DNA from 2 places in the Arthrobacter sp. 10T44 genome. Region 1 is predicted to be linked to the other one. Evidence: riboswitches for the same ligand, from Rfam matches in the RefSeq annotation. Region 1 holds a riboswitch; the other holds the start of a gene.
The links. Region 1 has a riboswitch for thiamine pyrophosphate ahead of AC1DBL_RS05190 (bifunctional hydroxymethylpyrimidine kinase/phosphomethylpyrimidine kinase). Riboswitches for the same ligand answer to the same signal wherever they lie in the genome.
Positions count from the first base shown of each region.

Region 2: it holds a riboswitch for thiamine pyrophosphate, as region 1 does, so the genes downstream of both, AC1DBL_RS04325 (ECF transporter S component) here and AC1DBL_RS05190 (bifunctional hydroxymethylpyrimidine kinase/phosphomethylpyrimidine kinase) in region 1, are expected to answer to the same signal.

Region 1 is NZ_JBFTGT010000002.1:142,100-146,500, reverse strand. Features, by position in the region: gene rpmA (50S ribosomal protein L27) at 1-54, opposite strand, end outside; gene rplU (50S ribosomal protein L21) at 115-423, opposite strand; gene AC1DBL_RS05190 (bifunctional hydroxymethylpyrimidine kinase/phosphomethylpyrimidine kinase) at 791-2,344, opposite strand; TPP riboswitch at 2,391-2,488, opposite strand; gene AC1DBL_RS05185 (Rne/Rng family ribonuclease) at 2,626-4,401, opposite strand, start outside.
Region 2 is NZ_JBFTGT010000001.1:914,061-918,461, forward strand. Features, by position in the region: gene AC1DBL_RS04320 (ABC transporter ATP-binding protein) at 1-1,542, opposite strand, end outside; gene AC1DBL_RS04325 (ECF transporter S component) at 1,556-2,188, opposite strand; TPP riboswitch at 2,258-2,401, opposite strand; gene AC1DBL_RS04330 (heme-degrading domain-containing protein) at 2,548-3,093, shown strand; gene AC1DBL_RS04335 (DUF4235 domain-containing protein) at 3,130-3,393, shown strand; gene mnhG (monovalent cation/H(+) antiporter subunit G) at 3,415-3,813, opposite strand; gene AC1DBL_RS04345 (MrpF/PhaF family protein) at 3,803-4,078, opposite strand; gene AC1DBL_RS04350 (Na+/H+ antiporter subunit E) at 4,078-4,401, opposite strand, start outside.

The sequences.
Region 1 (4,401 bases):
GGCGTTGGAGTCACGACCGTTGCGAGTGGAGCTCGCGCCTTTTTTATGTGCCATTTGAAATGCCTGCCTTTAAAATTCTGGGGAATCTGCTGAAAACCTGAACAGTAACGTTAGTTACTTGATACCGGTGATCTTGACCTTGGTCAGTTCCTGACGGTGACCCTGGCGCTTCTTGTAACCGGTCTTGTTCTTGAACTTCTGGATGACGATCTTCGGACCACGGAGGTCTTCGAGGATCTCAGCCGTAACCGTTACCTTGGCCAGGTCCTTGGCTGCAGACGTGACCTTGTCACCGTCCACCAGGAGCAGTGCGGGCAACTCAAAGGTGCTGCCGGCTCCACCGGGGACGCGGTTCAGGGTAACGAAGTCTCCAACGGAAACCTTCTCTTGGCGGCCGCCTGCGCGGACAATCGCGTACACCACTGGGGAACTCACTTCTCTCGACGTTTATTACTAGATTTGCGTGCGGAACCTGGGGCCCAAATGCTTGGACCGGCTCACGCTGTGCCTCAACGCCGGTGGATTCCCCGGGGGAACCCATGAGCTATCCTGCGGAAAAGTCCTGCCCGTAATACGGGTGAACTGTTCCTCAAGGTCATAACCCAAGTGTTGGCGTAAGCACCGAAGATCTAGACTACGCTAATTTTGCCTTCGGCCGCAAACGAGGCTGGTCCCGGCAGGTAGTGCGTGACGGACGCCACACCCTGCGCCCGGGGGCCAAAGTTATGGTGCCGCAGCGACTTCCGGAACCGCGCCCAACTATCCTACCGGCTGCTTCGCGTAGCGCGGCTCAGGCGTGCAGCCTCGGCGCGTCGAAGAACTCCGCCTCGTAGCGGGAGGACTGCCTGAACGCCACCGCCATGGCGCTGCGTTCCGCCTCGGAGCCTCTACCGGCCGCCGCGTCCGTGTACCTGATCGCCTGCCGCGTCGCCTCCGCGAAGGCCTCGTCCGCATAGGTGCGCAGCCACTCCGCGTAGGGATGCGTTGCCGGTGCGCCGGCAGCGAGGAACTCGCGATGCAGCGTGGCGCCGACCTCCGCGTAGAGCCAGAAGCACGGCAGCGCCGCGGCCACGAGCACGCCGTAGCTGCCGGCGAGCGATGCCGCGTGCAGATGGTCCACGTACGCCTTGGTCACCGGTCCCAGCTGGGTCTCGACGGCGCGGCCGGCCAGCCAGTTCCGGTGCAGTTCGGATTCGACTTCGAGGCACTGCTGCGCCGAGCGGGACCAGAAGAGTTGTTCGGCTTCCGACGGCGCCAGGGCCGCCGCGCGGGACAGCACCCGGGAGTAGCCGTTGAGGTACAGGGCGTCCTGGCCGAGGTAGTAGGCGAACTCGGGTTCCGGCAAGGTACCGTCCGCGAGCCCCCGAATGAAGTCCAGGCCGTAGATCGCGTCCAGCCCGTCCGCCGCGTGCCCTGCCAGCAGCGTGGCGAACTCGCCCTCGGCAGGAAGCTGGGGTGCCGCAGCGTGCTGCAGGTGGTGGAAGTGGTGCACGGGTCCGTTGCCGGATCCGACCTCCAGGCGGCTGGCATCCCGCAACGCACCCAGCAGCCACGGCTTGACCTCCCGCAGCGCTGCCTCCCAGTCCCCCGTCCGGGCCTGGACCGTGGCCAGAGCCGAGGACAGCGAGCAGCCGGTGCCGTGGCTGTTGCGGGTGTCGATCCGCTCGCCCGGCACCACCACCGTCTGCTGGCCGAGCACTCCCCCGGTGTTGACGAGCGCGTCCGGGCAACCGCCGTCGTTCTGGCTTCCGCCGGCCGGCAGGTGGCCTCCCTTGACCAGAACCGTGGTGCCGGCCAGGGCCGCGAGCCGCTTGCCCTGTTCCAGCGCACTGGCCCAGTCCGCGGCGGGCGGCTCCCCCAGCAGCATGCCCAGCTCGGCCAGGTTCGGTGTGATGAGGTCCGCCAGTGGCAGGAGAGCCCGCAGCGCGGTTTCGGCCGATTCCTGGAGCAGCCGGTCGCCGCTCGTCGCCACCATCACCGGGTCCAGGACCACGACGCCGGGGCGCACCTTTTCGAGCCAGGCCCGGACGGCGTCGATCACCGAGTCGTCGCCGAGCATACCGATCTTGACGGCGTCGATGGTGATGTCGTCGCTGATGGCCTCCAGCTGGGCGGTCAGGAACGCTGCCGGCGGTACATGCACCGACCGGACGCCCTGGGTGTTCTGGGCGGTCAGTGCCGTGATGGCAGCCATCCCGTAGCCGCCGTTCGCGGCAATGCTCTTCAGGTCGGCCTGGATGCCGGCGCCGCCGGAGGGGTCCGAGCCCGCGATGGCCAGCACCCGCGGAATCCGCGGCGGCGTTGAGGCCCCGCCGTCGGGCTCCGGGAAGACGGACTGCAGGATGGCTGAGGTTCGGCTAGATGCAGGCTGCGCCGATGCAGGCTGGGTTGTTGAAGACAAGAGACATCCCTTCGCCGGTGCTAACCGGACAGGTTCAACGGGTCTGGATCTCAGCCGGCTCGATGCGCGGCACCCCGTGTCAGTCCCCCAGCCTAGCGTTCCTCGCCGGCAACCCCGCTAAATTTCAGCCCGTCCCCTTAACGCACTCGCGGGTTCCGTCCGGGGTCGACGTGATGTTACGTCGATCCCGGACGGAACCCGCGAGTGGTGGTGCCTGCTTGGTCCTAGAGCTCCGACGCCGGGACGCCGACGCCGAGGATGATCGGCTCGTTGGCGGTGGGCTTGGCGGCCACCTTCGCCGGCTCCGGGGCCTTGGCCTCATGGACCGAGACGGCCTCAACCGACGGAGCGGTCTCGCGCTGCTGCACGGACGTCTCGTTGGCGGCGCCCTGGGCTCGGCTGGCGCTCCGGTTCCGGCGCACCCGTCGGGGTCCGGTGGTGTCCGGGGCCTGGGCCTGGGCCGCAGGGGCCTTGCGGGCTTCCTGGCGTACCGGGGCCTGGGCCGCAGGAGCCTTGCGGGCTTCCTGGCGGGCCGGCGCCTGGGCCGCGGGGGCCTTCGCAGCTTCCTGGCGAGCCGGGGCCGGGGCCTCGGCCTCGGCGGTACGTACACTCGGCGGCTGGATCCGCGCCGTCCTGGCGCGGCCGCGGCCCCGGGTGGCGCGGGACGGCGCTGCAGCTGCAGGCGCAGCGTGCTCCGCCGCGTGCTCGGCCGTGGGAACCTCGGCTGCGGGCGACTCGGCAACCGGAGCCGCGGCGGCTGGCTTGCCGGTCTCGGCGTCGCCCAGGTGGGCGAACGCTTCGGTCAGCAGGTCCAGGGTCAGCGCGGGCTGCGGGGTTTCCTCGGCGTGCTCGACGAAGGGCAAGGCAACCTGTTCGCCGCCGAAGGTCAGCACGGCCGCGGGACGACCCGCTGCCTCCTCCGACGAAGCGAGTTCCACGGCGGCGTCGAGCGCGGCCTGGCGGGTTTCGGCGTCGGGAGCTGCTGTCGCTTCACCATCGTGCAGGTGGGCAGCGTGCGCCGCGGCGGCGATGTTGGCCAGCGCGGCGCGCGTCGCCTCTGCCTTGGCGTGGCGCTCCGCCTCGGTGGGCTCGGCGTGCACGGCGACGGGTGCGGACGGCATGGCTTCGCCGCCCTGGCCGCCCTTGCCGCGGCGACGCTTGCGCTCACTGCGTGCGGCGGGCTGGTGCTCGGTCCGCGGGACGTGGTGTTCTGCGGCGACGGTGTTGGCACGGCGGTGTTCCACGGGCTCGTCGTGGGTGACGATGCCGCGGCCGGCGCAGGCCTCGCACTGTTCGCCGAAGACTTCGAGCAGCCCGGTGCCCATCCGCTTGCGGGTCATCTGCACGAGGCCCAGCGAGGTCACCTCGGCAACCTGGTGCTTGGTCCGGTCCCGGCCTAGGCACTCCACCATGCGTCGCAGCACGAGGTCGCGGTTGGATTCCAGCACCATGTCGATGAAGTCGATCACGATGATGCCGCCGATGTCACGCAGCCTCAGCTGCCGGACGACTTCCTCGGCCGCTTCGAGGTTGTTCTTGGTGACGGTTTCCTCGAGGTTGCCGCCGCTGCCGGTGAACTTGCCGGTGTTGACGTCCACCACGGTCATGGCTTCGGTGCGGTCGATCACGAGCGAGCCGCCGGAGGGCAGGAAGACCTTGCGGTCCAGTGCTTTGTGGATCTGCTCGTCGATGCGCCACGCAGCGAAGATGTCTGTGTCCTTGGTCCACTTCTCAAGCCGGCCCACCAGGTCCGGTGCCACGTAGGTGACGTAGGCCTCGATGGTGTCCCAGGCTTCCTCGCCGGAGACGATCAGCTTGGAGAAGTCCTCGTTGAAAACGTCGCGGACCACCTTGATGGTCAGGTCAGGTTCGCCGTAGAGCAGCTCGGGGGCGAGGATCTTGGTGGACGTGGACTGGCTTTCGATGCCCTCCCACTGGGCTCGCAACCGGTTGATGTCATGCGTCAGCTCTTCTTCCGAAGCGCCCTCGGCCGCGGTGCG
Region 2 (4,401 bases), on a different contig from region 1:
GGTGCCGCCCAGGACCTCGCTGAACTCCGCGTCGTGGGTCACCGAGACCACCGCGGTCCCGGCGTCGAGAAGCTCGGAGAGGAAGGAGGCCAGTTCCGCCCAGGTGTTGGCGTCCTGGCCGAAGGTGGGTTCGTCCAGCACCAGCACCTGCGGGTGGGCAGCCAGCACGGTGGCCACGGAGAGCCGCCGTTTCTCGCCGCCGGAGAGCGTGTAGGGGTTGGCATCCACGAGCTCGCGGAGCCGGAGCCGTTCCAGCAGCTCCTCGACCCGTTCTTCGCCGCGGCCCAGCTGACGGGGACCGAACATCAGTTCGTCCAGCACCCTGCCGGTGACGAACTGGTGCTCGGGTTCCTGGAACACCGTGCCGATCCTGGCGATCAACTGCTGGGCCCTCCATTTGTACGGATCGATGCCTGCGCCGGCGCTCAGCTCGGTGGTGGCGGACACCGCGCCGGAGACCGGGGAGAGCAGGCCTGCCAGGGTCAGGGCGAAGGTCGACTTCCCGGAACCGTTGGGGCCGGTGACGGTCAACGCCTGGCCGGACCGGACCCGGGCCGTGATGCCGGACTGCACCGGGACGGGTGTTACCGTGCTGAAGCCCCGCAGCAAACCGGTGCGGCGGGGCCGTTCGCGGGACACGGCCAGTTCCTCTGCGGCCAGCAGCAGCTGGCCGGCCCCGGCGTCCCCTTCCGGTCCTGTTCGGCCGCGGCGGGCCCGGGTGGCGGGCACATGGCCCGGCACCCAGACGCCGGCGGAGATGAGCATGTCCCGCGCCTGCTCCAGGACCAGGTCCGGGGGCCCGTCCAGCAGCACGGCGGAGTCCGTGGCGGATCCGGGCTGCAGCACGACGATCCGGTCCACAAGGTCTTTCCAGACAGCAACCCGGTGCTCCACCACCACCAGGGTGGCCCCGGTCTTGTCCAGGCACCGTCCCACGGCGTCGCGGACCTCCAGGACACCGGCCGGGTCAAGGTTGGCGGTGGGCTCATCGAGGAGCAGCAGCCCGGGCCGCATCGCGAGGATCCCGGCGAGCGCCAGCCGTTGCTTCTGGCCTCCGGAGAGCGACGACGTCGGGTGATGCAGCGGCAGGCCGCCCAGCCCGACGTCGTCGAGCGCCTCCCCCACCCGCCGCCAGATGTCCGCCGGGGGGACCGAGAGGTTTTCGGCCCCGAAGGCCACGTCGTCGCCGAGCCGCGACAGCACCACCTGGGTCTCCGGGTCCTGCTGCATCAGCCCGGCCCGCCCGCGCCGGGCCCTGGGCGGGGCTCCGTCGATCAGCAGGCTGCCGGTCTCATCGGAGTCCTCGGCATCAGCGGAAGCAGCAGCGGACGCGGCTGCCGCAGTGCTGTCCCCCAGCACACCGGCCAGGGCGTGCAACAGCGTGGACTTGCCGGCGCCGGACGGGCCCAGCAACAGCACGCGCTCGCCCGGACGGATGTCCAGGTCCAGGCCGCTCACGGCGGGCCGGGCCCGGCCGGCGTGCCGCCAGCCCCAGCCGCGGGCGCTGACCGCGGCCGGGCGTACGTCGTCGACAGACCTCATGCGTGTGCGGGCATCAGGAGAAGACGGGTTCCGATGCCGCCTTGCGGGACCCGAACGAGGCCAGCACCCCGGTCTTGGCCAGGCCGCGGGTGGCGAGCCAGGACAGTCCCCCGGCAATCACCGCTCCGGAGATGGCGCAGAAGATGATGTAGGCGAGCTTGTCACCGGTTTCGTACGCGATGTTCCAGCCCCAGGGCAGGAAGGAGTCGTTCAGGCCGCAGAACAGGCCCGCACCGGCACCGGCCAGCAGGGACACCGGAAGGTTGAACTTCTTGTACAGGAACGCGGCAAAGATGAGTTCGGCGCCCAGGCCCTGCAGGATGCCGGAGATCAGCACGGTGGTGCCGTACTGCGAGCCCATGATCAGCTCGCCGGTGGCGGCCACCGCTTCGCAGAACAGCGCCGCCCCGGGCTTGCGGATAACGAGCATGCCCAGCACCGCCGGGATCATCCAGCCGCCGGCGTAGAGCCCGGTCAGCGGCGGGTAGACCGCGTTGAGCGGGACGGAAACAAGGTTGGAACCCTGGGACCAGGCCCAGAAAATCACACCGCCGGCAACAGCGATCAACGCGGCCACCACAATGTCGACCACGCGCCAGCTGTATTTGCCGGTGGTCAGTGTCTGCTTCGCAGAAATGTCAGTCATATCGTCCTCCTGAGGAACAGGAGGGGAGGGTGCTCCGGCGGCACCGCGGCCTTCGCCACGGGTGCCGGGCACCCTGAGAACTCGACTCCCTTGCGCCGGTACTAACCGGATCAGGTTCGAGGGTCTGCGGCTGTCCGCACTCTCAGCGCCCACCTACGGTTACCTTGGATTTCTCCAGTGATGCCCGACGGCGGCGCTCCCCTGTCGTATCTAAATCGCCCTTGTGGGCTGGCTCAGTTTACACCCGGCGGCACTCCCAAGTGACTCGCAGTCGTTGTCGTTTTGAGGGCTCATAACGGCAACAACTGCGAGTCAGTTGGGCTTGCGCGGCGGCGGCCACCTAACGGAAGCTGAGTCCCATGACCGACGCACCAGTGCCTTCCCCCGAGTACGACCCGGACTCCGCGGAACCACAGCCGCCGGGATCCCTGGCCGCGCTCATCGGCCGCATCCTGGCCGAAATCGACGAACTGCAGTTCCGGTCCTTCAGCAAGGACGACGCGCTGGACCTGGGCCTCCTCCTGGTCCAACTCGGCCGCCAGCGCTCCTACCCGATCGCCATCGACATCAGCAAGGGCGATCAGGTCCTCTTCCACGCCGCACTGGAGGGCGCCACCCCGGACAATGAGCGCTGGATCAAGGCCAAACAGCGCACCGCGGTGCGGTATGAAGTCCCGTCGCTGCTGGTGGGCCTGCGGGCGCGTGCTGCCGGTCAGAGGATCGAGGACAACGCCTGGTTCGACCAGCGGGAGTTTGCAGCCCACGGCGGCTCGTTCCCCATCTACCTGCGCGGAACCGGGGTGGTAGGCACCGTCACGGTGTCGGGGCTGCCGCAGAAGGACGACCACGAGCTGGTGGTCGAGGCACTGACCGAAATCCTCGGCCGCCCGGGGACGCTAGGCTAGGGGAAGCCCTGTTTCCTCCCGCAAGGAGTACGAAGTATGAACATCTTCATCAAACTGCTTGGCACCGGCGTCAGCCTCCTCGCCGGCTTCGTCGGCACCAAGGTAGTCGACACCGTCTGGGAAAAGACCACCGGCAACAAACCGCCCAAGGGCCACGACGACGACGTCCCCACCACCCTGCGCCAGGCCCTGACCTTCGCCCTCATTTCGGCCTCGGTCAGCGCCATCATCCAGGTCCTCGCCAACCGCGGCACGCAGCGGGCGATCACCCGCTTCGCCAAGACCCAGGACCTGGTCTAAGCCATATCGCCGCCGGCGGCGTTACTCGTCGTCGTCGTCCGTGAATCCGCGCTTGCCGGCCGCCTGCTGCACCACGGCTTCCAGCTCGTCGGCGCTCAGCAGCTCGGGGTGCAGGTGCTTGGTGCGGTAGCCGGCGCGGCCAACCATGTGGGCGGAGACCGGCACTGTGAGCAGCTGGAAGATCCACGCGACCACCAGCACCGGCCACACCCACCAGGTGCGCAGCTGCAGCCCCACGGCGCAGAGCAGCAGGAAAAGCCCCAGCACCTGCGGCTTGGTCGCGGCGTGCATCCGGCTCATGAGGTCGGGGAACCGCAGCAGGCCGATGGCCGCGCCGAGGGACATCAGCGCCCCGACCACCATGAACACAGCCGAGACGGTGTCGATTACGGCGTCGGCGGAAATCGTGTCAGGACTCATTGGGCTGCTTCCTCCGGTCGGCCACGAATCGGGCCACCGTCACCGAACCGACAAAGCCGATGATCGAGATGGACACCAGCAGCATCAGGTTGTTCAGGTGCCGGTTCACGGCCATGTCGATGCACAGCGCCGCGCCTAGGATGGCCAGCAGCACGTCGGCGGCCAGCACCCGGTCCAGCAGCGAGGGCCCCCGCGCGATGCGGATGATCGCGCCGGCCGCGGCGAGCGACAGCACGACCGCGGTAATGGTCAAAACCAGCGGCATCACGCCCCGGCCTCCTGCTTCAGTGCGGACAGTTCGGCCCTGGTGCCCATGATCCGGATCAGCCCGGCCTCGGTGTCGCGGACCTCCTTGCGGAGCTTGGCCGCGTCCTCGGCGTCTCGGACATTGATGCCGTGGATGTAGAGCGTGGACGTGGACCTGTCCACCTCCACCACCACGGACCCCGGGATCAGGGAGATGACGTGTCCCGTGGCGGTCACCAGCAGGTCTGAATGGCTGCGGAGCGGGACGGCTATGACGGCGCTGATCACCCGCGGACCACGGACCACGGCCAGGTACAGGACCTGGAAGCTGGCCGCCACGAC